DNA from 3 places in the Pseudomonas caspiana genome. Region 3 is predicted to be linked to each of the others. Evidence: predicted binding sites of a transcription regulator. Region 3 holds the regulator's gene; each other region holds the start of a gene.
What was found. Region 3 encodes sigma-54, which starts transcription at its own class of promoters, with help from an activator protein. Its sites were predicted from a motif close to ANTGGCATNNANNTTGCTNT; they were not measured.
Positions count from the first base shown of each region.

Region 1 (9,743 bases), 1.4 Mb from region 3:
TCTTGCGAAGACGGATGGACTTAGGAGTCACTTCGCACAGCTCGTCGTCCTGGATGAATTCCAGAGCCTGTTCAAGGGTGAACTTGACAGGTGGAACCAGAGCGATGGTCTCGTCTTTACCCGAAGCACGCATGTTGTCGAGCTTCTTGCCTTTAGTTGGGTTAACACCCAGGTCGTTGTCGCGGCTGTTCAAGCCAACGATTTGACCACCGTAGATTTCCTGACCGTGCTCAACGAACAGCTTGCCGCGAGCCTGCAGGGTTTCCAGGGAGTAAGTCAGAGCCTTGCCGGTTTCAACCGAAACCAGAACGCCGTTCTGACGGCCGGACATGTCGCCGGACTTCATCACGTCGTAACGGTCGAAGATCGAGGTCAGGATGCCAGCACCGGAGGTGAGGGTCAGGAACTCGTTACGGAAACCGATCAGACCACGAGCCGGGATGTTGTACTCGAGACGTACACGGCCTTTGCCATCCGGAACCATGTTGGTCAGGTCGCCTTTACGCAGACCCATTTGCTCCATGATCGCGCCTTGCGCTTCTTCAGGCAGGTCGATGGTCACGTTTTCGTACGGTTCGTGCTTCACGTCACCTACGCGACGGATGATCACTTCCGGACGACCTACGGCCATTTCGAAGCCTTCGCGACGCATGGTTTCGATCAGAACCGAAAGGTGCAGCTCACCACGACCGGAAACCTTGAACTTGTCAGCCGAGTCGCCTTCTTCAACGCGCAGAGCAACGTTGTACAGCAGCTCTTTGTCCAGACGTTCCTTGATGTTACGGCTGGTGACGAACTTGCCTTCTTTACCGCAGAAAGGCGAATCGTTTACCTGGAAGGTCATGGAAACGGTTGGCTCGTCAACGGTCAGTGGCTTCATCGCCTCAACGTTGTTTGGATCGCAAAGCGTGTCGGAGATGAACAGCTCTTCGAAGCCGCTGATGCAGACGATGTCGCCCGCTGCTGCTTCTTCAACGTCGATGCGGTGCAGACCGTGGTGACCCATCAGCTTCAGGATACGGCCGTTGCGCTTCTTGCCATCAACGTCGATAGCCACAACCGGAGTGTTCGGCTTGACGCGACCACGAGCGATACGGCCAACGCCGATAACACCCAGGAAGCTGTTGTAGTCCAGAGCAGAGATCTGCATCTGGAAAGGACCGTCACGGTCAACAGCCGGCGCAGGTACGTTGTCGACGATCGACTGGTACAGCGGGGTCATGTCTTCAGCCATGTCGGTGTGGTCCAGACCGGCAATACCGTTCAGGGCCGAGGCGTAAACAACTTTGAAGTCCAGCTGTTCTTCGGTAGCACCCAGGTTGTCGAACAGGTCGAAGATCTGGTCCAGAACCCAGTCCGGACGCGCGCCTGGACGGTCAACCTTGTTAATGACCACGATCGGACGCAGGCCGGCTTCGAAAGCCTTCTTGGTCACGAAACGGGTTTGCGGCATAGGGCCGTCTTGAGCGTCAACCAGCAGCAGCACGGAGTCAACCATCGACATTACGCGCTCAACTTCACCACCGAAGTCGGCGTGGCCCGGGGTGTCCACGATGTTGATGTGGTAGCCGTTCCAGTTGATGGCGGTGTTTTTCGCCAGAATGGTAATACCGCGCTCTTTCTCCTGGTCGTTGGAGTCCATCACGCGCTCGTCGTTGAGCTCGTTACGCTCCAGAGTGCCGGATTGACGCAAGAGTTTGTCTACCAGGGTGGTTTTACCGTGGTCAACGTGAGCAATGATGGCGATGTTGCGTAGATTTTCGATCACTTGTGTATCTCGATCAGAGGATTCGGTTAGCTGAATACTGCTAAACAGCTATTTATAACGTCAGAGTCGGCCAAAGCCGTTACGGCTAGACGACTGGCGTCGGGGGGCCGGTGACGCAAGCCACAGGCAAACAGCCCCGGGCACTTAGCTCGGTCTATAAACGCGCACATTGGCATACCCCTCACTGAGCAAATGGTGAGCATGCAGGCGACTCATGACGCCTTTGTCGCAATACAACAGGTACTGGCGCGTGTTATCCAGTTCCTTGAAGCGGCTGTTCAGTGCATAGAACGGCAGCGCCTGTATTTCAATGCCAGGCAATACCAGTGGCTGATCTTCCTGGACATCCGGGTGACGGATGTCGACGATGACCTGCCCTGCCAGTGCCTGACTGACTTCTTCTATCTCGACACTCTGGCTCAAATCGTCAATCACACGATCGATCGAAACCAGTTTGGCGTTCTCCAGCGCTCGCTCGAGAACCGCCATGTCGAACTGTTGCTCTTCGTACTCAACGCGGTTGCGCTTTGCGTTGGTCTTGGGGTTGATCGAAATCACCCCGCAATACTCAGGCATGTGCCGGGCGAAATCGGCAGTACCAATTTCAACCGCCTGATCGACGATATCCTGCTTGTGGCTGGTGATCAGCGGACGCAAGACAAGCTTGTCAGTCGCGGCGTCAATCAACGACAGGTTCGGCAACGTCTGGCTGGCAACCTGTGAAATCGCTTCGCCGGTAACCAGCACATCGATATCAAGACGGTCAGCGATAGAGGATGCAGCGCGTAACATCATACGCTTCAAAACTACACCCATATGACTGTTATCGACTTTCTGCAGGATTTCTCCGAGAACTTCCTCGAAAGGCACGCTGATAAACAGCACGCGCTGGGAGCTGCCGTACTTCTTCCAGATGAAATGCGCGACTTCCATCACGCCCAGTTCGTGGGCACGACCGCCCAGATTGAAGAAGCAGAAATGCGCCATCAGCCCGCGACGCATGACCTGATAGGCCGCCACCGTCGAATCGAAACCGCCGGACATCAATACCAGGGTCTGTTCGAGGGCGCCTAACGGGTATCCGCCTACGCTGTTGTGCTGGCTGTGGATCACGAACAACCGTTTGTCGCGAATTTCCATTCGCACCACGATTTCCGGCTTTTTCAGCTCGATACCAGCCGCACCGCACTGCTTGCGCAGCTGGCTGCCGACGTATTTTTCGACATCCATTGAGCTGAATGCATGCTTGCCCGCCCGCTTGCAGCGCACTGAAAACATCTTGCCCGGCAGCAAGTCTGCGTAGTGCAGCTTGCACTTCGCGACAATGTCGTCCATGTCGCCCAGCGGGTATTCGGCCACCTGAAGGAAATTGGCGATGCCCGGCATGCAGCTCAGGCGATCGGTCATGTCCTGCAGGACCTTGGGGTCGGTCAGTTTCGTCTGAACCTCGAGGTTGTCCCACGAGCCATCCACCACCAGCACCGGATCCAGATCACGGAGCACGGTACGGATGTTCTTGGCCAGCTGGCGGATGAATTGCTTACGCACCGGCGGGCTTTTGATGATGATCTCGGGGAAGACTTTTACGATTAGTTTCATGAAAACAGCGCGCGAGGTGCCAGCCGAAAAAGAGGGGGCGGGATTATAGCGGAAATTGCTCAAGGTTTAACCAGTTATCGTGCAACCAATCATCGATGCACCAAAAAAGACCTTACGCACAATATCGAGCATCATTAAGGTGCACCAAATTTTCAAATAACCGTTTTTTATCCCGAAATAGCGAGCGTTTGGGGCATAAAACCCAACTCGGGGCACTGGCATGCAATTTGCTCCCTTGTGAGGCAGGTTGCCTTGGCAGAGTATCTGCGCCGGCATCACCCAAATTCTAAGGGCCCAAACCATTAAATAGGCCCGAAGCCACCCGGAGGACACCATGTCGAAGTCGGTTCAACTCATCAAAGATCATGACGTTAAGTGGATTGATCTGCGCTTCACGGACACTAAAGGTACACAGCACCACGTGACCATGCCGGCTCGCGATGCGCTGGAAGACGACTTCTTTGAAGTCGGCAAGATGTTCGACGGTTCCTCCATCTCTGGCTGGAAAGGCATCGAAGCCTCCGACATGATCCTGCTGCCGGACGATGAAACCGCAGTACTGGACCCGTTCACCGAAGAGCCAACCCTGATCCTGGTTTGCGACATCATCGAACCTTCGACCATGCAAGGTTACGATCGCGACCCACGCGCTATTGCTCACCGCGCTGAGGAATACCTGAAGTCGACCGGTATCGGTGACACGGTATTCGCCGGTCCAGAGCCAGAATTCTTCATCTTCGACGAAGTGAAATTCAAATCCGACATCTCCGGTTCCATGTTCAAGATCTACTCCGAACAGGGTTCGTGGATGTCCGACGCCGACATCGAAGGCGGTAACAAGGGCCACCGTCCAGGCATCAAAGGCGGTTACTTCCCGGTTCCACCATTCGACCATGACCACGAAATCCGCACCGCAATGTGCAACGCTCTGGAAGAAATGGGCCAGACCGTAGAAGTTCACCACCACGAAGTGGCAACTGCTGGCCAGAACGAAATCGGCGTGAAATTCAACACGCTGGTTAAAAAGGCTGACGAAGTTCAGACCCTGAAGTACGTTGTTCACAACGTTGCTGACGCTTACGGCCGCACCGCTACCTTCATGCCTAAGCCGCTGTACGGCGATAACGGTTCGGGTATGCACGTTCACATGTCCATCTCCAAAGATGGCAAGAACACCTTCGCGGGCGAAGGCTATGCCGGCCTGTCCGATACCGCTCTGTACTTCATCGGCGGCATCATCAAGCACGGTAAAGCGCTGAACGGCTTCACCAACCCGGCTACCAACTCCTACAAGCGTCTGGTTCCAGGCTTCGAAGCTCCAGTAATGCTGGCGTACTCGGCTCGTAACCGCTCCGCTTCGATCCGTATTCCTTACGTCAACAGCCCTAAAGGCCGTCGTATCGAAGCTCGCTTCCCGGATCCAGCAGCCAACCCGTACCTGGCTTTCGCAGCACTGCTGATGGCTGGCCTGGACGGTATCCAGAACAAGATCCACCCTGGCGACGCAGCTGACAAAAACCTGTATGACCTGCCGCCTGAAGAGGCCAAAGAGATCCCACAAGTTTGCGGCAGCCTGAAAGAAGCCCTGGAAGAGCTGGACAAAGGTCGTGCGTTCCTGACCAAAGGCGGCGTTTTCAGCGACGACTTCATCGACGCTTACATCGCTCTGAAAAGCGAAGAAGAAATCAAAGTACGCACCTTCGTACACCCACTGGAATACGAGCTGTACTACAGCTGCTAATCCAGTCGCGTCAGCAACTTTGACGCACCAAAGAGGCCTCCTTCGGGAGGCCTTTTTTATGGGCGGGATTTAATAGCCGGTAAATAGTTGTTGCCTGAAGCGCTGTGCGCGAGTGCATGCTGTCGTATCGCGAACGCCGCCCCTGTAGGAGCGCACGAGCACCGCGAGGCCGCGATAGCAGTGCATCAGACAGAACGCTATCGCGGCCTCGCGGTGCTCGTGCGCTCCTACAGATTCACTATCAAATTACATCCCGATTCAGAAAAGAGAAAAAGAGAGATGACCAATAAACCACGCCTGCTTTTCCTCTGCGCCACCTTCACCAGCCTGACCGCCTGCGCAGGCGCACCCCAGACCTCAACCGCCCCTGCGCCGCTGGCACCTTTGCTGGCAACGATCAGCGAACGCCTTGCCGTCGCAGATCAGGTCGCGCTGACCAAATGGGACAGCGGGAAACCGATTCAGGACAGCCCTCGGGAAGCACAGGTCATCGCCGCAGCAGCAAAGCTCGCCCCGACCTATAGCCTGGACGCACAGGAAGTCAGCCAATTCCTCGCCGCGCAGATTGAGGCGAACAAGCTGGTGCAGTACGCACTTCTTGCCAAATGGCACGAGACCGGCAAGGCGCCAGACACACCAAGGCCGGATCTGGTCGGGCAAATTCGCCCGCATCTGGACCAACTGCAAACGCGGCTGCTGCGTGAGTACTCAGCCTTTGCGATGTATCGCCAGGATCCAGAATGCCCAAACTGGCTGATTCAACAGTCCCGTCTGCAAGCAAAGGATCCCATTCATGATCTGGCGCTGACGCGCGCAGTGGGCGAGCTGTGCATAATCCGCAAATGATCGTAAGCCGCTCAGGCTGATTTATGTTCTATGCTGCGCCCATAACACCGCCAACCGCATCAAAGCCACGGAGCCTGCATGCGCCGAAGTCTCATCTGTCTGCTGCTGTTGATCGCTTTGCCCGCAGCGGCGCAGATCTATAAATACACCGACGCAAACGGTAATACCGCGTTCAGTAATCAGCCACCCGACGGGGTCAAGGCCAAGGTCGTGGAATTGCCGCCACTCAACAGCGTCGACACCCAGAAAATGGCCACCCCTGTGACGCCAGCGCAAACCCCACCGGCCCCGGCTCAGGCACAAACCGGCTACCAAACCCTTGAGCTGACTGACCTGCCTGCAGACGAAGCATTACGCGCCAACAATGGCACCTTCACCGTGGGCGTAGCGATCAAGCCAAGGCTGATACAGGGGCATCTGCTGCAATTACTGGTCGACGGCAACCTTTATGGCCAACCCGGTAATGTCCCGCGCCTGCAAGTGGTCAACATTGAGCGCGGCGAACACAGCTTTGCGGTCGTGGTGCTGGATAAAGGCCGCATCATCCAGCAGAGTCCGACCATTACCCTGACGGTGCAGCGCGTTCATGTCGGCAAACCTTAAATCCCCAGGACTGCTCAGCGCGCTGTTTTGCCTGCTGATCACGCTGCCCGCTTTAGCATTGGCGGAGGTTTACACCTACACGGACGCCCAAGGCAATCGGGTGTTCACCGATCAGCCTCACAAGAACGCCAAGCGCGTGGAGATCCTGCCCAGCAACAACACCACCGGATCGCCACCAAAACGTACCGTCCACCAAAGCGCGCCACCCAAGGCAAAACCCAAGGCGATATTTCGTTACGACTTGCTAAGGATTCTGGTGCCAGAACCGGACGCGACAATGCGCAGCGCTCCAGGCGAACTGATTGTCACCGTCACCAGCGACCCAGCCCTGCAGCCCGGTCATAGCTATCGACTCCTGGTCGATGGCAAGCCTTACGCTCAGGCCGGACGCAGCCCTGTGTTTCCGTTAACGAATGTTGATCGAGGCACTCATCAGCTCGCGGTAGAGATTCTCGATGAAGCAGGACGCGTGCTGGAAAAGACACCTAACCAGCCCTTCCATATGCTGCGCATTTCACTGGCGCAAAAGCGCACGGCCAATCCCTGCAAAACCGCCGAATACGGCGTGCGCCCCGAGTGCCCTCTGAAAGACAAGCCAGAAGAAGAAAGCAGCATCCTGCCTTTCTTTTGATTCATCCCCCGCCCTCCGAACACTAAAGCCCTATATTGGTGCAAGATATTACAAGCCGACAGCAAGTCGAGCCCATTTTGGGTCGAAAACAACCCAAACCAATGAACCAATCAAACGCACTGTCCAAAAAAAGCCCGATTTTGCAGATTAAACGCTTCTTTTCGGAGCCTTGGTTTGGTTTTTGCAACTTGCCCATAACAGCATCTTTATCTGCACTGGATACAAACGTATCAGTGGCGTTACCCACGCTGGAGAAGACCAACCAGCGCCTGTGATCCGAGGCTCGCCTGGAATCGCAATGAGCCAAAAGAGGTCAACGACTTTAATGACTATCAGCGACGCGCTGCACCGTTTGTTACTCGACAACCTGACCACTGCCACCATTCTGCTCAATGCTGATCTGCGCCTTGAGTACATGAACCCAGCAGCGGAAATGCTGCTCGCCATCAGCGGTCAGCGCAGCCATGGGCAATTCATCAGCGAGCTGTTTACTGAGTCGGCAGAAGCCCTGAGTTCCCTGCGTCAGGCGGTGGAACAAGCGCACCCGTTCACCAAACGTGAAGCCATGCTCACCGCCCTCACAGGTCAGACTCTGACTGTTGATTACGCTGTGACCCCCATCCTCAGCCAAGGCGAGACCTTGCTGTTGCTGGAGGTCCATCCGCGTGACCGCTTGCTACGCATCACTAAAGAAGAAGCCCAGTTGTCCAAGCAGGAAACCACCAAAATGCTGGTGCGTGGCCTCGCTCACGAAATAAAGAATCCGCTAGGCGGCATTCGCGGCGCAGCGCAATTGCTGGCCCGTGAGCTCCCTGAAGAGAGCTTGAAGGACTACACCAACGTCATCATCGAGGAAGCCGACCGCCTGAGAAATCTGGTGGATCGTATGCTCGGATCGAACAAGCTGCCTTCACTGGCCATGACCAACGTGCACGAAGTGCTCGAACGCGTCTGCAGTCTGGTCGAAGCAGAAAGCCAAGGGTGCATCACTCTGGTGCGCGACTATGATCCAAGTATTCCCGACGTATTGATCGACCGCGAACAAATGATCCAGGCCGTGCTCAATATCGTGCGTAACGCGATGCAAGCCATCAGCAGTCAAAACGAACTGCGCCTTGGCCGGATAAGCCTGCGCACCCGTGCGATGCGGCAGTTCACCATCGGCCATGTGCGTCATCGGCTGGTCAGCAAAATCGAAATCATCGACAACGGCCCCGGTATTCCGGCCGAGCTTCAGGAAACCATTTTCTACCCGATGGTCAGCGGCCGCCCTGACGGCACTGGGCTCGGCCTTGCGATAACGCAGAACATCATTAGTCAGCACCAGGGGCTGATCGAGTGTGACAGCCATCCTGGCCACACCACCTTCTCGATATTCCTGCCGCTGGAACAAGGAGCAGCTTCGACATGAGCCGTAGTGAAACTGTCTGGATCGTAGATGACGATCGTTCCATTCGTTGGGTTCTGGAAAAGGCCTTGCAGCAAGAAGGCATGACCACACAAAGTTTCGATAGCGCCGATGGCGTGATGAGCCGCCTGGCTCGTCAGCAACCGGACGTGATTATCTCTGACATTCGCATGCCGGGCGCCAGTGGTCTGGATCTACTGGCGCGTATTCGCGAACAGCATCCGCGCCTGCCGGTCATCATCATGACCGCCCATTCGGACCTGGACAGCGCTGTTGCCTCTTATCAAGGCGGCGCGTTCGAATACCTGCCAAAACCATTTGACGTCGATGAAGCCGTTTCCCTGGTCAAGCGTGCCAACCTGCACGCTCAGGAACAGCAAGGCATGGACGTTGCGCCAACGCTGACCCGCACACCTGAAATCATTGGCGAAGCGCCAGCGATGCAGGAAGTGTTTCGGGCCATCGGCCGCCTGAGCCACTCCAACATCACCGTGCTGATCAACGGCGAGTCGGGTACCGGTAAAGAGCTGGTTGCCCACGCCCTGCACCGCCACAGCCCACGTTCGGCATCGCCATTCATAGCGCTGAACATGGCTGCGATTCCGAAAGATTTGATGGAATCGGAACTGTTCGGCCACGAAAAAGGCGCGTTCACCGGCGCAGCAAACCTGCGTCGCGGTCGCTTTGAACAAGCGGACGGCGGCACACTGTTCCTCGATGAAATCGGCGACATGCCTGCCGACACCCAAACCCGTCTGCTGCGGGTTCTGGCTGACGGCGAGTTCTATCGCGTGGGCGGCCACACGCCGGTCAAAGTCGACGTGCGTATCATCGCGGCGACTCACCAGAATCTGGAAACACTGGTGCAGGCAGGCAAATTCCGGGAAGACTTGTTTCACCGCCTGAACGTGATCCGCATCCACATCCCGCGCATGTCGGATCGTCGTGAAGACATTCCGACGCTGGCCAAGCACTTCCTCAGCCGTGCGGCTCAGGAGCTTGCGGTCGAACCGAAACTGCTCAAGGCGGAAACCGAGGAATACCTCAAACACCTGCCTTGGCCGGGTAACGTGCGCCAGCTGGAAAATACCTGTCGCTGGATCACCGTCATGGCATCCGGCCGTGAAGTGCACATCAGCGACTTGCC
Region 1 covers NZ_CP167995.1:122,437-132,179, reverse strand. The annotation lists gene typA (translational GTPase TypA) at 1-1,768, opposite strand, end outside; gene thiI (tRNA uracil 4-sulfurtransferase ThiI) at 1,913-3,367, opposite strand; gene glnA (glutamate--ammonia ligase) at 3,702-5,108, shown strand; gene ABRP31_RS00580 (chorismate mutase) at 5,388-5,954, shown strand; gene ABRP31_RS00575 (DUF4124 domain-containing protein) at 6,033-6,557, shown strand; gene ABRP31_RS00570 (DUF4124 domain-containing protein) at 6,541-7,188, shown strand; gene glnL (nitrogen regulation protein NR(II)) at 7,514-8,599, shown strand; gene ntrC (nitrogen regulation protein NR(I)) at 8,596-9,743, shown strand, end outside.
Region 1: glnA (glutamate--ammonia ligase) is a predicted target of sigma-54. The motif match lies at 3,582-3,601, and genes of this name have one in related genera.

Region 2 (9,743 bases), 3.1 Mb from region 3:
TCGCGACAATATCTGGAAGGCTACGCTGCTGCAGCCTGCTGCACAGCAAACCGTGCGGGACATGCTGTTGACCGCCAACGACAAGCTGGTCGAGCCTGACCTCGCTGCTGTCCGCCGCGATTTCACACCGCCAGTGGAAAATACGCTGCCGATCAAGAACGTTGTGGTCATCCTCATGGAAAGCTTCGCCGGTCACTCGGTAGGGGCGCTGGGGGATGAGGCGAATATCACGCCTTACTTCGACAAACTGTCGAAAGAAGGTCTGTTGTTTGACCGCTTCTTCTCCAACGGCACGCACACCCACCAGGGTATGTTTGCGACCATGGCCTGTTTCCCGAACCTGCCAGGTTTTGAGTACTTGATGCAGACGCCGGAAGGTGCGCACAAACTGTCTGGTCTGCCGCAGCTGCTTAGCGCTCGCAACTATGACGACGTGTATGTCTACAACGGTAACTTCGCCTGGGACAACCAGTCGGGTTTCTTCAGCAATCAGGGCATGACTACCTTTATCGGGCGCGGCGATTACGTTGACCCGGTGTTCTCCGATCCAACGTGGGGCGTTTCCGATCAGGATATGTTTGATCGTGGCGCGCAAGAGCTGAAGGCTCGCGGCGCAAACGGCAAGCCGTTCTATGCCTTGTTGCAAACCCTGTCTAACCACACACCTTACGCGCTGCCGCCAAAACTGCCGATGGAGCCAGTAACGGGCCATGGCACGCTGGATGAGCACCTGACCGCCATGCGCTACTCAGACTGGGCTCTGGGCCAGTTCTTCGAGAAAGCCAAAAAAGAGCCGTATTACAAGGAAACCCTTTTCGTGGTTGTGGGTGACCATGGTTTCGGTAACAACCAGCAGATCACCGAAATGGACCTGGGCCGTTTCAACGTACCGTTGTTGCTGATCGCGCCGGGGATTCAAGAGAAATTTGGCCAGCGCAGCAGTATTGTCGGCACACAGATCGATATCGTACCGACCATCATGGGCCGTCTTGGCGGCGAAACCCGTCACCAGTGCTGGGGCCGTGACCTGCTCAACCTCCCGGCAGGCGACAAAGGTTTTGGTGTCATCAAGCCGTCGGGTAGCGAGCAGACTGTTGCCCTGATCACCGGTGACCGGATCCTGATCGAACCTAAAGAGATGGAACCGAAGGTGCTGTCTTACACCCTGGGCCGTACCCCGCATGCCGAAGTGATTCCGGATGCGCCGGATACCCAGGCCCTGCGTGAGAAGCTGGACAGCTTCCTGCAGACCGCGACCAAGAGCCTGCTGGATAACACCGCAGGTGTCGAAGCCAGCAAGAATTGATCCGCTGGTGATGTAAACAGAAAGCCCCTCACGCAGGGGCTTTTTGTTGTCCGGGCATGCCGAAAAGATCTCGCCGTCATGAGTGTGCGACTGAGCTGTAGGAGCTGCCGAAGGCTGCGAGGCATTCAGTCTGACGCGCCGCTATCGCAGCCTTCGGCAGCTCCTACAGGTCTTATGTTTGCCGCGAGACAACGTAGCGCCATGGACCGTATTGATTCAAATCCTGTGAACGAATGCCCCCCTCAAAAGGTCAAGATCACGTAAGCCGCATTGTCGGCTGCCGAGGAGACCTTAATGAAACAGTGGACCATTTCGTATCTCGACAAAGACGGTGTGCAGCAAAGCCAGGTGATGGAGTCTGATCATCGTCCCAGTGACGAGGAAGTTGCTCGCCGTCTGCGCCACATTTTGGTTCCGGTCGCTGATGAGCTGGACATGAACGATCTGGACGGCCGAATAGCCGAGCCGACAGCGAAGTCTTTGAAAGAACACAATGCCGTGCAGATCATCTCTATCAAAGAGGCGTCCTGAGCGTGTAAAAAAAAATTGCTCCAACCAGGAATTGGCAGAACGCCAATGAAGGGGTTACTCTGCAAATGAGACGGGTGACACACTTCTCCCGTTTCTTCCATGTCGATGCCGATCTTTGAATGGACCCGGCCTTGTCAGCTACATGCTTGATCCCAGGCGGCGGAGTATCCGCCGTGTGACGCTACTGTTTGGACGCGTCGTTTCGGGAATGTTGAAACTCTATCTATCGTTGAATAGGAGGACGTTTCATGAGCACAGCCTATCAAGAGGACATCAGCAGTAACGTACTGCGCCGCATGAAAGAAAGCGGTTTTGATTTCGCGCGTATCCACCCCATCGAGTTCTACGCCATTTTCCCGGATGAGGAACGGGCAAGGCAGGCTGCGGATCAATACCGTGGCGAATCCCTTAATACTCAGATCAATGTAAGAGATGACGGCGCTTGGCACTTGCAGCTGAGCAAGGTGATGCACGCGACGTATGACGGTATCGGTGATTTCGAACAGGATTTCCAGGCTGCAATCACGCCGCTGGATGGCGAGGTTGAGGGCTGGGGAGTCAGGCAGGAGATCAGGCGTCTGCACGCATGAAACCTATGATGATGCGTTGAATAACCGGTCAATTTCTGGGCGCATGCCTGGGAATTGGCCGGTTTTAGTTTGTATGTTCTAAACGCAGAAAGCAGTATCCGGTGGTTTTACAGATACGGGATCGACCCGTTAAAGGACAAAAAAAGAGCCACTCAGTGAGTGGCTCAAAGGGAAGTCCGGTTAAGAAATCGGTGTTGCCAGCGCTGTCGTGTTTTTCGACAACGACTTGAAACGGGGCATGCAAATACAGTGTGCTTTGGATGTCGTGGATTATCGGGAAACGATATCGTCTCGTGAAATCAACTCTGGCTATGCTGTTCATAGCTTTTGCGGTTGAAAGACGCTTCCGAATGAAGCGTAGGAGAATTGGTTGAGAGGGTTCTTGCACAGGAATGGTGCGAATACCTTTCTATGTTTATGTAACCATTTGATATTTAAGCGTTTATGCCGATGGCACGGGCCTTGCGAAGGCCCTTGGTGTCCGTGGTGACAAGGAGTACGGCATGATCCGCACCTTTTATGATGAGATGTACGATGCTGGCGGCCTGGTCCGCCCGCATTATCGGGAATTTGCCCGCTGGCTGGGTGAGACGCCCCCTGAGCTATTGGCTCAGCGCAGGCGTGAAGCCGATCTATTGTTTCATCGGGCCGGGATCACGTTCACGCTCTATGGTGATGAGCAGGGCACAGAGCGCCTGATTCCTTTCGACACGATTCCGCGCAGTATTCCGGCCAGTGAGTGGCGGGTGGTTGAGCGCGGCTGTATTCAGCGCGTCAAGGCGCTGAACATGTTCCTTGCCGACCTCTATCACGAGCAACGGATTATCAAGGCAGGGGTTATCCCCGCCGAACAGGTACTGGCCAACGAGCAGTACCAACTGGCGATGCAGGGCCTTAATCTGCATCGCGATCTGTATTCGCATATCTCTGGCGTTGACCTGGTTCGTGATGGCGACGGCACGTATTACGTGCTGGAAGACAACCTGCGCACGCCGAGTGGCGTGAGTTACATGCTCGAAGACCGCAAGATGATGATGCGTCTGTTCCCCGAGCTGTTTGCCGCGCAGCGCATTGCGCCTATCGATCATTACCCGAATTTGCTGCTCGACACATTGAAGAGTTCCAGCCCGCTGGATAACCCGAGTGTGGTGGTACTCACCCCTGGGCGCTTTAACAGTGCGTTTTTCGAGCACGCGTTTCTCGCGCGGGAAATGGGTGTTGAGCTGGTTGAAGGTGCGGATCTGTTCGTGCGTGATGATCGCGTATTCATGCGCACCACCGATGGACCGAAAGCGGTGGATGTTATCTACCGTCGTCTAGACGACGCGTTCCTCGATCCATTGGCGTTCAACCCTGATTCGATGCTGGGCGTACCTGGCCTGCTCTCGGCTTATCGCTCCGGCAATGTGGTGTTGGCGAACGCGATCGGCACCGGGGTGGCGGATGACAAGTCGGTTTATCCGTATGTCACGGACATGATTCGTTTCTATCTGGATGAAGAGCCAATCCTGCAGAACGTGCCGACCTGGCAATGTCGCAAGCCTGCTGACTTGTCCCATGTGCTGGCCAATCTCCCGGAACTGGTGGTCAAAGAAACTCAAGGATCGGGCGGTTACGGCATGCTGGTCGGGCCGGCTTCGACGGCTGCGGAAATCGAGTCGTTCCGCGCGCGTATCAAAGCCAAGCCGCATGCTTACATCGCGCAACCGACGTTGTGCCTGTCGACCTGTCCGACCTTCGTCGAGAACGGCATCGCACCGCGCCATATCGATTTGCGCCCGTTTGTCCTTTCTGGTCGTGAAACCCGCGTCGTACCCGGCGGGCTCACCCGAGTCGCGTTACGCGAAGGCTCGCTGGTGGTGAACTCGTCTCAAGGTGGCGGAACAAAAGACACCTGGGTGGTCGAGGATTAAGGATGCCTGCCAATGCTAAGTAGAACTGCCTCGGATTTATACTGGATGTCGCGTTATCTGGAGCGAGCGGAAAACCTCGCCCGGATGCTGGACGTCAGCTATTCGCTGTCTTTGATGCCTCAGGACGGGCGGGGTGACGGCCTTGATGAGCTGGCCATGCCGCTACTGATTACCGGCACGCTGGATCACTATCTTGAGCGCCATGGTGAGCTGCACGCGGAACGTTTGCTGCATTTCTTTGCGCTGGATGCGAGCAACCCGGCCAGTATCTACAGCTGTCTGGGTGCTGCGCGGGCCAGTGCCCATGCGGTACGTGGGCGAATCACTGCCGACATGTGGGAAAACATCAACTCCACCTGGCTGGAGATTCGCGGCATCGCTGAACAAGGCCTGACCCGTTACGGCATGAGTCGTTTCTGTGAATGGGTCAAAGAGCGTTCGCACCTGTTCCGCGGCGCGACTTACGGCACGATCATGCGTCATGACGCGTTCCGTTTTATCCGCCTCGGGACCTTCATCGAGCGCGCTGACAACACCATGCGCATGCTCGACGCCCGCTACGAAATGCTTGAGCTGCGAGGCAATGACACCAATGCCGTGGCTGACAGCTCGGCGCATGGTTATTACCAGTGGAGTGCATTGTTGCGGGCACTGTCGTCCTTCGAGGCGTACACCGAGTTGTATCGAGACGCGCCGGGCGCTCGGCAAGTTGCAGAACTGCTGTTGCTGCGCTCCGACGTGCCACGCTCGCTGAGTGCTTGTCTGGAAGAGCTGGACCAGATCCTTGCGAGCCTGCCGGGTGCCAACGGCCGTCCGGCGCAGCGTTTGGCTGCCGAGCTGGATGCACGCCTGCGTTATACCGGGATCGATGAAATTCTAGATGAGGGCTTGCACAAGTGGTTGAACGAATTCATCCCGTTACTGGCCCAATTGGGTAACGCCATTCACACTTCTTACCTGGAGGCTGCATGAGACTCTCAATTAGCCACGAGACCACCTATCACTACGAGGATCAGGTCCGCGCAAGCATCCAGTATTTACGTCTGACGCCACACGACAGCGAGCGCCAGCAAGTGCTCAGTTGGCAACTGACCTTGCCGCGTCCTGTGCGGGCGCAGATCGATCCGTTCGGTAATATCCTGCACGTATTGAGCATGGATGAGCCGCACGAAGCGATCATCATCGGCGCCCGTGGTCAGGTCGAAATCGACGAGAAACGCGAAGCTGAGCACGAAAGCCAGTCACCGTTGCCGTTTCTGCGTTTCACGCGACTGACCGAGCCTGACGAGGCGATTCGCGCCTTTGCCAGTCAGCAGTGCAAAACCCGCAAGGACCGCACCGCATTGATTGATCTGATGCAGGCGCTGAATCAGTACATCACTTACACACCGGGCTCCACTGAAGTTGATACGTGTGCTGCGCAGGCCTTTGCGGGCCGGTCAGGTGTTTGCCAGGACCACACCCATGCGTTTCTGGCCTGCACACGCAGCCTCGGGATTCCGTCGCGCTATGTGTCGGGGTATTTGTACAGCGAAGACAGCGAGCATCTGGCCAGTCATGCCTGGGCAGAGGCGTGGATTGATGACGCCTGGTACAGCTTTGATGTGACTAATCAACTGGCCATTCCTGAGCGCCACTTGAAACTGGCGGTGGGCCTGGATTACCTGGACGCTTGCCCGGTGCGCGGTATGCGCCGTGGCGGGGGCAGCGAACAGATGCACGCCAAGGTGTTTGTGTCACCAATGGTTGGCGCGCCGAAAGTGATGATGCAGGCGCAGCATCAGTGATTGAAAGGGGGCCCATCAGCCCTTGATGCCCAGGCGCCGTGCGAGTCACTGCATCAAGCCCCTCTCCAACAAGTTGCCTCCTACCTGAAATGGTGCTGAACCGGTAGGAGCGAACTTGTTCGCGAGGCGGGTCAGACCCACAGTAAGCTTATCGTTAGTCCCCCGCCTTACGCCGCGCCGCCATGTGTTCCAGATAAGCGATAACCTGATCCAGTTCGGTATCTGACAAGACTTCCTTGGGAATGGAAGGCATCTTGCCTTGCGGCCATTCGCGCAGGCTTTGCGGGTTGCGAATGTATTGGCGCAGAAACCCGGCGGTGAAGTATTCAGTCGGGCTGTACGGCAGGTTAAGGTCAGGGCCCAGCTGGGAGTCCCCAGCAGCGTTGAGACGATGGCAGGCCAGGCAATTCTTCTGGAACAGCGCAAAACCTTTGCTTACCGGATTTTCAGCCGCCAGTTTCGGGTCGGGTAGCAACGCGGGAAAGCGTTCGCTGACCGACGCCAGCACTCGCAGACTGCTCATCGCATACGGCCACTCTTCGCGGCCAATGTCGTCAGCCAAGGGATTTGTCCACACAAGGTAGAACGGGCCAGCGCTATGCGTGCCGTTGTTGAGCGCTGGCCAGGGATGGGACGGGTCTTCGATGGCGAGCCAAGCCTTGGAGCCTTTGGGTTGAACCACAGGTGCTGCGGATATCTCGGCTGCAAAGCCGTCAGTGGCGACAGCCTGCAGGTGATCCTGTGCTGTAACACCCTCCAGCAGCGCCGCAAGCGGGATGGCTCGATAGCTCATGGCGCGTTTGTAGGCAACATCGTCGCTGACCTTGATGGTCTGAATCAGCGGGTGTGCGAGCAGTTGACTGGTCTCCCAGATTTTGACGCCATCTGCTCGTTCGATTTTCAGTTGTGCAGCTTGCAGGGAAAGTTGAGGCACCAGCGTCAGCGCAGCGAGGGAAAGCATAAAGCGCAAAACATTACTCCGCAGGGTCATCGCTGGTGTCGTAAAGAGCGTTATGCAGCTCTTCATAATTGCCGCCGTTGATCACGCTGTAATACCCGGCTTTGTTCAGCTTGTCCTGAGCCTTGCTGGCTTTTTCATTGCTGCTGCTGAACACCACAAACACCACGTTGCGATCGTTGAGTACTTGCTTCATCTGGTTGACCAGACGTCCTTCTTCAACGCGTACTGCGTTGAGCACGGTGCCCGCGTCATAGTCAGTCTGACTACGCACGTCCACTGCCAGCTTGCCTTCCTTTAAAGCAGCTACCGCGACAGCCTGTTCGACATCGCCTGCAGTGGCACTGCTGGCAAATACTGCCAGCCCCAATGCTAACCATTTATTCATCGCCAATGCCTCCTTCCGTGATGAGGAAAGATTGGCACAGATAGTCTTCACCGGGTAGGGCGCTGCATGATCGGTTGCATTGGCGAAGCTTTTCAACCGAACAGGCGTGTCATGTTCGGCAAGATCAGCAGCAGGGTAGTGGCGAACACAATGAGTCCCGCTTGACGTACTTTGGAGTGCTTGAACATGGCTGTCTGCCTTTTTTTGTTATTCCTGAGCGACAAAAGCTCACCGAATTCGTTGATGAATGTTCGGGCAGCTGGCAAAGGTGATTCATTGAGCAACCGGTCCGACAAAGCCGCCGACAACCCGAGCGCCACATATAATTTTTATCGCGCTACTGTTGCTACAAAGTTAACCTTAGAGTCCACGGATACTGTTGTTTAGAACCATTTCGTATCTACAGCTAATTAATATGACTATTGAGTTATAGAAATCGCCGTTGCCGGGCGGATGCTCCCTTGCTAGACAGCTCGGGCAATTTTTCAACCTTTTTGCATCTCGCTGCCGTTCGTCGGTGTCGGAATATTCCTACGGCCGTGATTGCTGTTGTACCAGCCTTACAAAAGACGAGCAGTTCTGATTGCTGACGGTACAGCCAGGGTTCAGGTAATGACGCACAGACCCTGCAACGGGCGCTTGCCTTGGCATGCCCGTTCAAGGCAGGCTTGAGCGGTGCACTATCGCCTTTACCGCTTCAGGTACTTTCTATGCCGCTACGCATCTGCATTCTGGAAACCGACGTCCTGCGTCCTGAGTTGGTTGATCAATATCAGGGGTACGGACGGATGTTCGAACGGCTTTTCGCGCGGCAACCGATTGCCGCCGAGTTCGAGGTCTACAACGTGATGCAGGGTGTTTACCCACCCGAAGGCGAGCGTTTCGACGCGTACCTGGTCACGGGCAGCAAGGCGGACTCGTTCGGCACAGATCCATGGATTCAAACCCTGAAAGTCTATTTGCTGGAGCTGTACAAGCGCGGCGACAAGCTGCTCGGTATCTGTTTTGGCCATCAGTTGCTCGCATTGCTGCTGGGCGGCAAAAGTGAGCGGGCGAGCAAAGGCTGGGGCGTCGGCATTCATCACTACACGCTGGCGCCCGCCACGCCGTGGATGACACCTACGATGGAAAAACTGACGTTGCTGATCAGCCATCAGGACCAGGTCACTGCGCTACCGGAGAACGCCACCGTCATTGCTTCCAGCGAGTTCTGTCCGTTTGCGGCGTATCACATCAACGATCAGGTGCTGTGCTTCCAGGGGCATCCGGAGTTCATTCACGATTACTCACGGACATTGCTGGATATCCGCCAGGAGTGCCTGGGCGAAACGATTTACCAGACCGGCATCGCCAGCCTCGACCATGACCATCACGGCCAGACAGTAGCCGAATGGATGATGCGCTTCGTGCAGCACAAAGCAGCGGTTTGAGGTCACGCTTTAGTGCTGACCGTTAATAACCGGTAGGAGCCAGCTTGTTGGCGAGACATTGGGCCTGCGTAATCAGGATTTCCGCCTCGCCGACAAGTCAGTGCCAAAAAGGCACTCTCTTCAAAGCCATCCCGAGCGCTTGAAGCTCGCAAACAATCCGCCGCACACGGTAGCTATCGTGCCGAGCACCACGTAATAACCGTAGTGCCACGTCAGCTCCGGCATGTTTTCGAAGTTCATCCCGTAAATGCCCGCGATGGCGGTCGGTACGGCGAGGATTGCCGCGTACGCGGCAAACTTGCGTTGCACGATGCTCTGCCGTGAGGACTCCAGCAGCAGGCCGATCTCGATGGTCTGGCTGGCGATGTCGCGCAGATTACCCAAATCTTCCATCTGCCGTTTGACGTGAATTTCCACGTCGCGAAAGTACGGCCGCATGTTTTTGTCGATGAAGGGGAAATTGAGTTTCTGTAACTCCTCACCGACTTCCACCATTGGCGCCACGTAACGCCACAGGCGTAGCAGATCGCGACGCAGGCTGTGGATACGCTGGATGTCACTCTCTTTCAGCGCACCGTTGAGCACGTTGTGTTCCAGCTCTTCCAGTTCGCAATGGATGGCTTCAGTGACGGGTTGATAGTTTTCAGTGACGAAGTCGAGCAAGGCGTAGAGCACAAAGTCCTCGCCGTGCTCCAGCAGCAATGGCCGGGCTTCGCAGCGTTGGCGCACCAGGCCATAAGACTTGGAGTGGCCATTGCGCGAAGTGATGATGTAACCCTTGCCCGCGAAGATGTGGGTTTCGATGAACTCCAGCTTGCCGTTCGCCCTGACCGGCGCGTA
Region 2 covers NZ_CP167995.1:1,846,101-1,855,843, forward strand. The annotation lists gene ABRP31_RS08385 (LTA synthase family protein) at 1-1,306, shown strand, start outside; gene ABRP31_RS08390 (hypothetical protein) at 1,601-1,837, shown strand; gene ABRP31_RS08395 (ribonuclease E inhibitor RraB) at 2,086-2,427, shown strand; gene ABRP31_RS08400 (circularly permuted type 2 ATP-grasp protein) at 2,931-4,340, shown strand; gene ABRP31_RS08405 (alpha-E domain-containing protein) at 4,353-5,312, shown strand; gene ABRP31_RS08410 (transglutaminase family protein) at 5,309-6,127, shown strand; gene ABRP31_RS08415 (cytochrome c) at 6,282-7,088, opposite strand; gene ABRP31_RS08420 (rhodanese-like domain-containing protein) at 7,102-7,473, opposite strand; gene ABRP31_RS08425 (amidotransferase) at 8,184-8,903, shown strand; gene ABRP31_RS08430 (magnesium and cobalt transport protein CorA) at 9,024-9,743, opposite strand, start outside.
Region 2: ABRP31_RS08400 (circularly permuted type 2 ATP-grasp protein) is a predicted target of sigma-54. The motif match lies at 2,877-2,896, and genes of this name have one in related genera.

Region 3 (9,743 bases):
GCCTTCGGTCGAAAGGTGAATCTCCGTGCCTTTGCCCGCGGCAAGCATCATCACCGCCATGATGCTTTTGCCGTCGACCATGCTTTCCGGTGAGCGCCCCACGCGGATCTGACAGGGAAACTTGCCGGCGACCCCAACGAATTTGGCGGCTGCGCGGGCGTGCAGGCCCAGCTTGTTGATAATGGTTATTTGAAGAGCGGGCATCGCAGAGGAAGTCCTTTCAGCTTAAGTCGCGGTGGCGAACCTGAACGTTTTTGAGGGATTGTTGCAGGACCTGACCCAGACGCTCGGTCAGGTACACCGAGCGGTGATGGCCGCCGGTACAGCCTATGGCTATAGTGACGTACGAGCGGTTGCTGGCAGCGAAGCGCGGCAACCACTTGTTGAGATAAGTGAATATGTCCTGAAACATCTCTTCGACATCAGGCTGCGCAGCCAGGTAGTCGACAACCGCCTGGTCCTTGCCCGACTGCTCTCGCAGTTCAGGCTTCCAGTAGGGGTTGGGCAAGCAGCGGACGTCGAACACCAGATCGGCATCCACCGGCATGCCGCGCTTGAACCCGAAGGATTCGATCAGGAATGCCGTACCCGGCTCCGGCTTGTTCAGCAAGCGAAGCTTCAGCGTATCGCGCAGTTGATAGAGGTTCAGGTGGGTCGTGTTGATCTTCAGGTCGGCAAGATCAATGATCGGCCCCAGCAACGCGGTCTCGTCCCGAATGGCTTCTGCCAGTGAGCGGTTGGCGTTACTTAATGGGTGGCGACGGCGGGTTTCAGAGAAGCGCTTGAAGAGGGTTGATTCATCTGCGTCCAGGTACAGCACGTCGCACTGGATATTGCGTGAACGAACTTCTTCAAGCATCTGCGGGAAGCGTGTCAGGTGGCTGGGTAGATTGCGCGCATCGATAGATACGGCTAACAGCGGTTCGGCGAGTTCGGTATTGATCAATGCGCGTTCGGCAAGCTCCGGGAGAAGCCCGGCCGGAAGGTTATCAACGCAGTAAAAGCCGTTGTCTTCCAGCACATCAAGCGCCGTGCTTTTGCCGGAGCCTGAGCGACCACTAACGATGATCATGCGCATGATTAGTGCCCGTTCTGCTCGTTCAGTACCACCTGATAGAGCGCTTCATTGCTCGCGGCGCTGCGCAGGCGTTCACGCACTTCTTTACGGTCGAGCATGCTGGCGATCTGGCGCAGCAACTCCAGGTGTGCATCGGTAGCGGCTTCCGGAACCAGCAGGACAAACAGCAAGTCCACGGGCGCGCCGTCGATGGCGTCGAAATCTACAGGGGCGTTCAGGTGCAGCAGTGCACTGATGGGCGAAGCACAGCCCTTCAGGCGACAGTGCGGAATGGCGATGCCATTGCCAAAGCCGGTAGAGCCAAGTTTCTCGCGGGCGACAAGGCTCTCGAACACGACTTGCGAGTCCAGATCAGGCACTTCTCTGCCGATCAGGTTGGCAATTTGTTCGAGGACTTTTTTCTTGCTGCCGCCCGGCACGTTCACGAGTGAACGGCCGGGGGTCAGGATATTTTCTAATCGGATCATGTTTGGGGGGTTATCAGCGAGCCGTCGCACCCTGAAGGAGGCTGAGCTGCTTTTCCTTATGCTTGAGCAGTTGTCTATCCAGCTTGTCGGTCAAAAGGTCGATTGCCGCGTACATGTCATCATGTTCCGCATTGGCGACGACCTTTGAGCCGGGGATGTGCAGGGTGGCTTCGATTTTCTGTTTCAGCTTCTCGACCTCCATGATGACCTGCACATTAGTGATCTTGTCGAAGTGGCGCTCCAGTCGTCCGAGTTTTTCGGTGATGTAGTCGCGTAGGGCGTCGGTCACATCCAGTTGATGTCCACTGATGTTGACTTGCATACCGCTTTCTCCTTATTGCCAGTGCATAAAGAGGCAGGCTTTTGCCTGCCACTGGAACGCTGTGGCTAGCAACCGGGTTGCGTAAAGCCGTCACGGGCAATGCTCGCTGGGCTACTACTGTACCTCTCGTCACATCAGTCGCTTGCGTTCGCTTGACGGCGCTATGCCAAGTGATTCGCGGTATTTGGCTACTGTGCGACGGGCTACTTGAATGCCTTGTGCCTCCAGTAAACCAGCGATCTTGCTGTCACTCAACGGCTTTTTCTGATTTTCCGCCGCAACCAGTTTTTTGATGATCGCCCGAATCGCTGTCGACGAACATTCACCGCCCTCGGAGGTGCTTACGTGGCTGGAGAAGAAATATTTCAACTCGTAAATACCGCGGGGGGTATGCATGAATTTCTGTGTGGTTACACGGGAGATGGTCGACTCGTGCATGCCTACCGCTTCAGCGATGTCATGCAGGACCAGTGGCTTCATAGCCTCATCGCCGTACTCAAGGAAGCCGCGCTGGTGTTCGACGATTTGCGTGGCGACCTTCATCAGCGTTTCATTGCGGCTCTGCAGGCTTTTGATGAACCAGCGTGCCTCTTGCAGCTGATTGCGCATGAACGTGTTGTCGGCGCTGGTATCGGCGCGGCGGACAAAACCGGCGTACTGCGGGTTCACGCGCAGGCGCGGGACTGATTCCTGATTGAGCTCAACCAGCCAGCGTTCATTGTCTTTGCGGACGATGACATCCGGCACCACGTATTCGGCTTCGGTGGATTCGATTTGCGAACCGGGCCGGGGGTTGAGGCTTTGCACCAGTTCGATGACCTGGCGCAGCTCATCCTCTTTGAGCTTCATGCGGCGCATCAGTTGCGAGTAATCGCGGCTGCCGAGGAGGTCGATGAAATCACTGACAAGGCGCTGTGCTTCGCTGAGCCAGCGGGTTTTTGCAGGAAGCTGGCGCAGTTGCAGCAGCAGACATTCGCTTAGATTGCGAGCGCCGATGCCTGCTGGTTCAAACTGCTGGATGCGGTGCAGCACGGCTTCGATCTCATCAAGCTCGATATCAAGCTCGGGATCAAAGGCGTCGAGAATCTCTTCCAGCGTCTCGTCCAGATATCCTTGATTGTTGATGCAGTCGATCAGTGTCACGGCGATCAAGCGATCGGTGTCGGACATCGGTGCCAGATTCAGTTGCCAGAGCAAATGGCTTTGCAGGCTTTCACCGGCTGAGGTGCGGGTAGTGAAGTCCCACTCATCGTCATCGTTGCTGGGCAGGCTGCTGGCGCTGGTCTGATAGACGTCTTCCCAGGCGGTATCGACAGGCAGTTCGTTGGGGATGCGCTCGTTCCAGTCGCCTTCTTCAAGATTGTCCACTGTTGGAGCGGATTCCTGATAGGTCGGCTCCTGAACATCAGGGTTGGGCTTCTGCTCGATGTTGTCAGCCAGCGGATCGGCGTTGTCGAAGTCGTCGCCTTCTTCCTGGCGTTCCAGCATAGGGTTTGACTCCAGCGCCTCCTGAATCTCCTGTTGGAGGTCCAGCGTCGACAGTTGGAGTAAGCGGATGGCCTGTTGCAGCTGCGGCGTCATCGTCAGCTGCTGGCCCATTCTCAAGACTAGCGATGGTTTCATGGCTGGGGCTTAACACCTTATTCGCCGGCGCACATGCGCCATCCACTACAGAGCGCCGGGGCGCCTACATAAGCAAATTATATGCCTGAAACCGAAGTGTTTGCCTAGGGTGTGCTGGCATTTAATAAGTATCAGCACAAACACTCAGGCCTGCCCGCCTTTAACAGCGGGCACCGCAGCTTATTTACAGGCGGAACTCGTGGCCGAGGTAAACCTCTTTCACCAGCTGATTTGCCAGAATGGTTTCCGAATCGCCTTCGGCGATCAACTGCCCGTCATTGACGATGTAAGCGGTTTCACAGATGTCCAGAGTTTCACGGACGTTGTGATCGGTGATCAGCACGCCGATGCCCTTGGCTTTCAGATGGTGGATGATCTGCTTGATATCGCCTACGGAAATCGGGTCTACACCAGCAAAAGGTTCGTCGAGCAGAATGAACTTCGGCGCGGTCGCAAGTGCGCGGGCGATCTCTACCCGGCGGCGCTCACCACCGGACAAGCTCATACCCAGGTTGTCGCGAATGTGAGTGATGTGGAATTCCTGTAGCAGGCTTTCCAGCTCCTTGCGGCGTCCTTCGCGGTCCAGCTCCTGGCGAGTTTCGAGAATCGCCATGATGTTGTCTGCAACCGAAAGCTTGCGAAAGATCGAGGCTTCCTGTGGCAGGTAGCCGATACCTGCGCGGGCGCGTCCGTGCATGGGCTGGTGGCTTACATCCAGATCGTCAATCAGCACGCGTCCTTGGTCCGCCTGGACCAAGCCGACAATCATGTAGAAGCATGTGGTCTTGCCAGCGCCGTTAGGCCCCAGCAATCCTACGATCTGGCCGCTGTCGATAGACAGGCTCACATCACGCACGACCTGACGGCCCTTGTAGCTTTTAGCCAAATGCTGGGCTTTCAGGGTCGCCATTACGGGGCCTTCTGCTGGTCGGTTTTCTTTTTCGGCTGGATAACCATGTCGATACGCGGTCGCGGCGTGGTCACTTTGCTGCCGCCATTGGCGCGACCTGCGCTCACAATCTGCTTAACCGTGTCGTAAACGATCTTCTCGCCTTCGGAGGTGTTGCCATCGTTGATGACCTTGGCCTTGTCGATCAGCACAATACGATCCTGGGCAGCGTAGTACTGGATAGTGATCGCGTAGGCTTGAACGATTGGCTTGTCCACTGACGGCTTTTGCTCGTAGTAGGCAAGGTTGCCAACCGAGGTGAAGACGTCGACTTCGCCCTGGGCATTACGTGTGATGGTCACAGTGTTGCCTGTGATCTTCATCGAACCCTGGGTGATGATTACGTTGCCCTTGTAGGTGGCAACGCCTTTCTTGTCATCGAGTTGTGCGTCGTCTGACTGAATGTGAATCGGCTGATCGCGATCAGTCGGCAGGGACCAGGCGCTCGCGCTTCCCAGTGCTGCACCCAGGCCGAGCAAAAAAGGAAGGGTTTTAACGAGCCTCATACTGTCCTCTTACTTTAGATAGCAGGTCCATCCTGCCGTCGTTCAAATACGCTTTCATTCCCTTGGCCGTCGTCACACCGCCAGCGCCGTCGATTCTAACGGCTTGCTCGGTCTGCGCATATTGCTTCTGTGGGAATACGGTCATTCGACTGCTGGTGATAATGGTCGTACGGTTTTTGTCGTCGGTTCGTGCTACGCGAACCGAATCGATCAGCTCGACCTGCTCGCCGCCTGGCGACACTTCACCCGTTTTGCTCTGGATGTGCCAAGGATAGAGAGTGCCACGGTACATCTGCAGGTCTGGCGTGGTCAGCATTGTTACGTCAGTGGCCTTGATATGCTCGACCTTGTCGGCAGTCATTTCGTACTGCAATTTGCCATCCGGCAGATACTGCACGCTGTGCGCATTGATTGCGTAAAAATCGATGGCGCTCTCGTCCACTGTTGCAGCCGGTTGCTCCATGAAGCTTTCCGGGCTGATGTTCCAGTAGCCTGCGGCTGCCAGCAAAAATGCCAGCACGCCGAGGGTCAGAAACGTTCGAATTCTTTTGCTAAGCATAAATGGCTTCTATCTATAAGTAGGCGGCGTGAGCGGCTTCAAGGCTGCCTTGAGCGCTCATGATCAATTCACAGAACTCGCGAGCCGCGCCTTCGCCACCGCGTGCCTGGGTGATGCCATGGGCGTGCTGCCGGACAAAAGTGGCCGCATTGGCCACCGCCATGCCCATGCCGACACGCCGAATGACTGGCAAGTCTGGCAGATCATCACCCAGATAAGCGACCTGTTCGTAATTCAGGCCGAGTTGGCCGAGTAGTTCGTCGAGAACCACCAGCTTGTCTTCCCGGCCCTGGTAAAGATGTTCGATGCCCAGATTCTTTGCCCGGCGCTCGACTACCGGCGTTTTGCGACCGCTGATAATGGCCGTTGTCACGCCTGAAGCGATCAGCATTTTAATGCCTTGGCCGTCCAGCGTGTTGAAAGTCTTGAACTCGCTGCCGTCTTCAAGGAAATACAGGCGGCCGTCGGTCAGTACGCCGTCGACATCAAAAATCGCCAGTTTGATTTTTTTGCCGCGTTGCAGAAGGTCCGTGGTCATTTGCAAATCTCCATTACATGACGCCTGCACGCAGCAGGTCCTGCAGATTGAAAGCACCGACCGGATGATCATTTTCATCGACGACGATGAGTGAGCCGATCTTGTGGTCTTCCATTATTTTCAGCGCTTCGGCGGCAAGCATTTCAGGACGTGCCGTCTTGCCGTGCAGGGTCATCACGTCATCTATGGTCGCCAGGCGAATGTCGATCGGGCGATCCAGGGTGCGGCGCAGATCGCCGTCGGTGAATATCCCGGCCAGGCGTCCGTCAGCTTCGAGGATGGCGGTCATACCCAGCCCCTTGCGGGTCATTTCCATCAGTGCGTCGCGTAGCAGGGTGCCGCGTTGCACTTTTGGCAACTGGTCGCCGCTGTGCATGACGTGCTCGACCTTGAGCAGCAGGCGGCGACCCAGTGCGCCACCAGGGTGTGAAAAAGCGAAGTCCTCGGCGGTGAACCCCCGGGCCTCAAGCAAGGCAACCGCCAAGGCGTCGCCCATGACCAGTGCCGCAGTGGTCGAAGAGGTCGGAGCCAGATTCAGTGGGCAGGCTTCGTGTTCGACATGAGCGTTGAGATTGACGTCGGCAGCTTCGGCCAGAGTCGACTCTGGATTACCTGTCAGGCTGATCATCTTGATGCCCAGGCGCTTGATCAGGGGGAGCAGGGTAACGATTTCGGCAGTCGTGCCCGAATTGGACAAGGCCAGAATGATGTCGTCGGAGGTAATCATACCCATGTCGCCGTGGCTGGCCTCGGCAGGGTGGACAAAAAAAGATGTAGTGCCGGTGCTTGCCAGGGTGGCAGCGATTTTCTTGCCGATATGGCCGGATTTGCCCATGCCAACCACGACAACACGGCCCTTGCTCGCCAGAATCATCTCGCAAGCCTGGACGAAATCCGCATCGATATGAGCTAACAAGCCCTCCACCGCTTCGATCTCGAGACGGATGGTGCGTTGTGCTGATTGGATCAGGTCGCTGGTTTGGTTCATGGCAAAAAATCGGTCAGCTGGCTAAAAGGCGGCGATTATAGCGGTAATGCGCGATTCCCTCACGTCTGATCGTCGAGCTTTACTTTTAATCGTTCGGGGTGGCGATAAGCGAGTCGTCTTTGTGGGAAATGTCGCAAAATGTTTGTGCCGATATTGATTGATCAGCCTTCCTCTTGGGTGGCGCCTTATAGCGGTGGTATAGTTCGCGGCCTGTTCAGCCCACCGAGACAGCATGTCTCCCGCCAGGGACTCGGCAGCTGGACGTGAGGCTGCATCGCAAGGAGTTTAGATGAGCGCCGATAACGCCTACGCGATCGAGCTGAAGGGCGTTTCCTTCAAGCGCGGTACGCGCAGCATTTTCGAAAATGTCGATATTCGCATTCCCCGTGGCAAAGTCACCGGCATCATGGGACCTTCGGGCAGCGGCAAAACCACATTGCTGCGTCTGATGGGCGCCCAGTTGCGGCCGTCTGCGGGCGAAGTGTGGGTGAACGGTCAGAACCTGCCCACGCTGTCGCGCAGCGATCTGTTCGATGCGCGCAAGCACATGGGCGTGCTGTTTCAGAGTGGTGCGTTGTTCACTGATCTGGATGTATTCGAGAACGTCGCCTTTCCACTGCGCGTTCATACCGAGCTGCCTGAAGAAATGATCCGCGACATCGTCCTGCTGAAATTGCAGGCGGTTGGACTGCGCGGTGCTGTCGAATTGATGCCCGACGAGCTGTCAGGTGGTATGAAGCGTCGCGTGGCGCTGGCCAGAGCCATTGCCCTTGATCCGCAGATTCTCATGTATGACGAGCCGTTTGTGGGGCAGGACCCGATCGCTATGGGAGTCCTGGTTCGTCTGATCAAGTTGCTAAATGACGCGCTCGGCATCACCAGTGTCGTGGTTTCTCATGATCTGGACGAAACGGCGAGTATCGCCGATTACCTGTACGTGGTTGGCGATGGTCAGGTGCTGGGGCAGGGTACGCCCGAGGAACTGATGGGCTCGGACAATCCACGTATTCGTCAATTCATGACCGGTAATCCGGACGGCCCGGTGCCGTTTCATTATCCGGCGCCGGATTATCGCGAAGATCTTTTGGGGAAGCGCTGATGCGCAAGAAGTCACTAATGGAGCGGATACGCCTGCTGGGGCGTGCCGCAATAGATATCCTGGCTGTCCTCGGACGTTCGGCGATCTTTCTGGTTCATGCGTTGCTGGGGCGCAGTTCAATCGGCGGCAGTTTCCAGTTGCTGGTCAGACAGCTTTACTCGGTGGGTGTCATGTCGCTGGCGATTATTGTCGTCTCTGGCATGTTCATCGGCATGGTGTTGTCGCTGCAGGGGTTCAGCATCCTGACCAAGTACGGTTCGGAGCAGGCTGTCGGGCAAATGGTTGCGCTGACACTGCTGCGTGAGTTGGGGCCGGTTGTCACCGCTCTGCTGTTCGCGGGTCGTGCCGGTTCGGCATTGACCGCCGAAATCGGCAACATGAAGTCCACCGAGCAATTGTCCAGTCTGGAAATGATCGGCGTGGACCCTCTCAAGTACATTGTCGCGCCACGGTTGTGGGCAGGGTTCATTTCCCTGCCGTTGCTGGCCATGATCTTTAGCGTAGTGGGTATCTGGGGAGGCTCCTGGGTAGCAATCGACTGGCTGGGTGTTTACGAGGGTTCCTTCTGGTCAAATATGCAAAACAGCGTTTCTTTCGTTGATGATGTGATTAACGGAGTTATCAAGAGCGTCGTATTTGCCTTCGTGGTGACCTGGATCGCCGTGTTCCAGGGTTACGACTGCGAACCCACCTCAGAAGGGATCAGTCGTGCCACGACCAAAACAGTCGTGTATGCCTCCCTGGCCGTGTTAGGCCTGGACTTTATTCTGACCGCATTGATGTTTGGAGATTTCTGATGCAAAACCGCACCATCGAAACAGGTGTCGGCCTGTTCCTGCTGGCCGGGATACTGGCTTTGCTCCTGCTTGCCCTGCGCGTCAGCGGTCTGAGCTCCAGTGCCAGCACTGATACTTATAAACTTTATGCAAATTTCGACAATATTGCCGGTTTGACTGTCAGAGCCAAAGTGAGCATGGCAGGGGTCACTATCGGTAAGGTCACTGCGATCGATCTGGATCGCGATACTTTCACCGGCCGGGTGACGATGGAAGTACAGAAAAAGGTTAATAACCTGCCTCTCGATTCCACCGCATCGATTTTGACCGCTGGCTTGCTCGGTGAGAAGTATGTGGGTATCAGCGTAGGTGGTGACGACGGGTTGCTGAAGGATGGCAGTACCATCCATGACACGCAGTCGTCACTTGTGCTGGAAGACCTTATCGGAAAATTTCTGCTCAATACCGTGAGTAAAGACGCTAAATGAGGAGCTTCTAGATGATCTCAATCGTGCGCCGTGGTCTGTTGGTGTTGCTGGCATTGCTACCAATGTTGGGCAATGCTGCCGCCACACCGTCCGCTCATGATCTGGTGGATCGCACCACCAAGGAATTGCTGAGCGATCTGGCAGCCAACAAAGAACAGTACAAAAGCAATCCGGGCGCTTTTTATGATGCGTTGAACCGCATCGTTGGTCCGGTGGTAGATGCCGACGGCATCTCCAAAAGCATCATGACCGTCAAGTATTCACGCAACGCTTCTCCTGAGCAGATGCAGCGCTTTCAGGAAAACTTCAAGCGTAGCCTGATGCAGTTCTACGGCAACGCGTTGCTGGAA
Region 3 covers NZ_CP167995.1:5,047,631-5,057,373, reverse strand. The annotation lists gene ABRP31_RS22950 (HPr family phosphocarrier protein) at 1-204, opposite strand, end outside; gene rapZ (RNase adapter RapZ) at 221-1,078, opposite strand; gene ptsN (PTS IIA-like nitrogen regulatory protein PtsN) at 1,081-1,545, opposite strand; gene hpf (ribosome hibernation-promoting factor, HPF/YfiA family) at 1,559-1,867, opposite strand; gene ABRP31_RS22930 (RNA polymerase factor sigma-54) at 1,997-3,490, opposite strand; gene lptB (LPS export ABC transporter ATP-binding protein) at 3,675-4,400, opposite strand; gene lptA (lipopolysaccharide transport periplasmic protein LptA) at 4,400-4,945, opposite strand; gene lptC (LPS export ABC transporter periplasmic protein LptC) at 4,932-5,504, opposite strand; gene ABRP31_RS22910 (HAD family hydrolase) at 5,518-6,042, opposite strand; gene ABRP31_RS22905 (KpsF/GutQ family sugar-phosphate isomerase) at 6,056-7,030, opposite strand; gene ABRP31_RS22900 (ATP-binding cassette domain-containing protein) at 7,320-8,129, shown strand; gene mlaE (lipid asymmetry maintenance ABC transporter permease subunit MlaE) at 8,129-8,926, shown strand; gene mlaD (outer membrane lipid asymmetry maintenance protein MlaD) at 8,926-9,393, shown strand; gene ABRP31_RS22885 (phospholipid-binding protein MlaC) at 9,405-9,743, shown strand, end outside.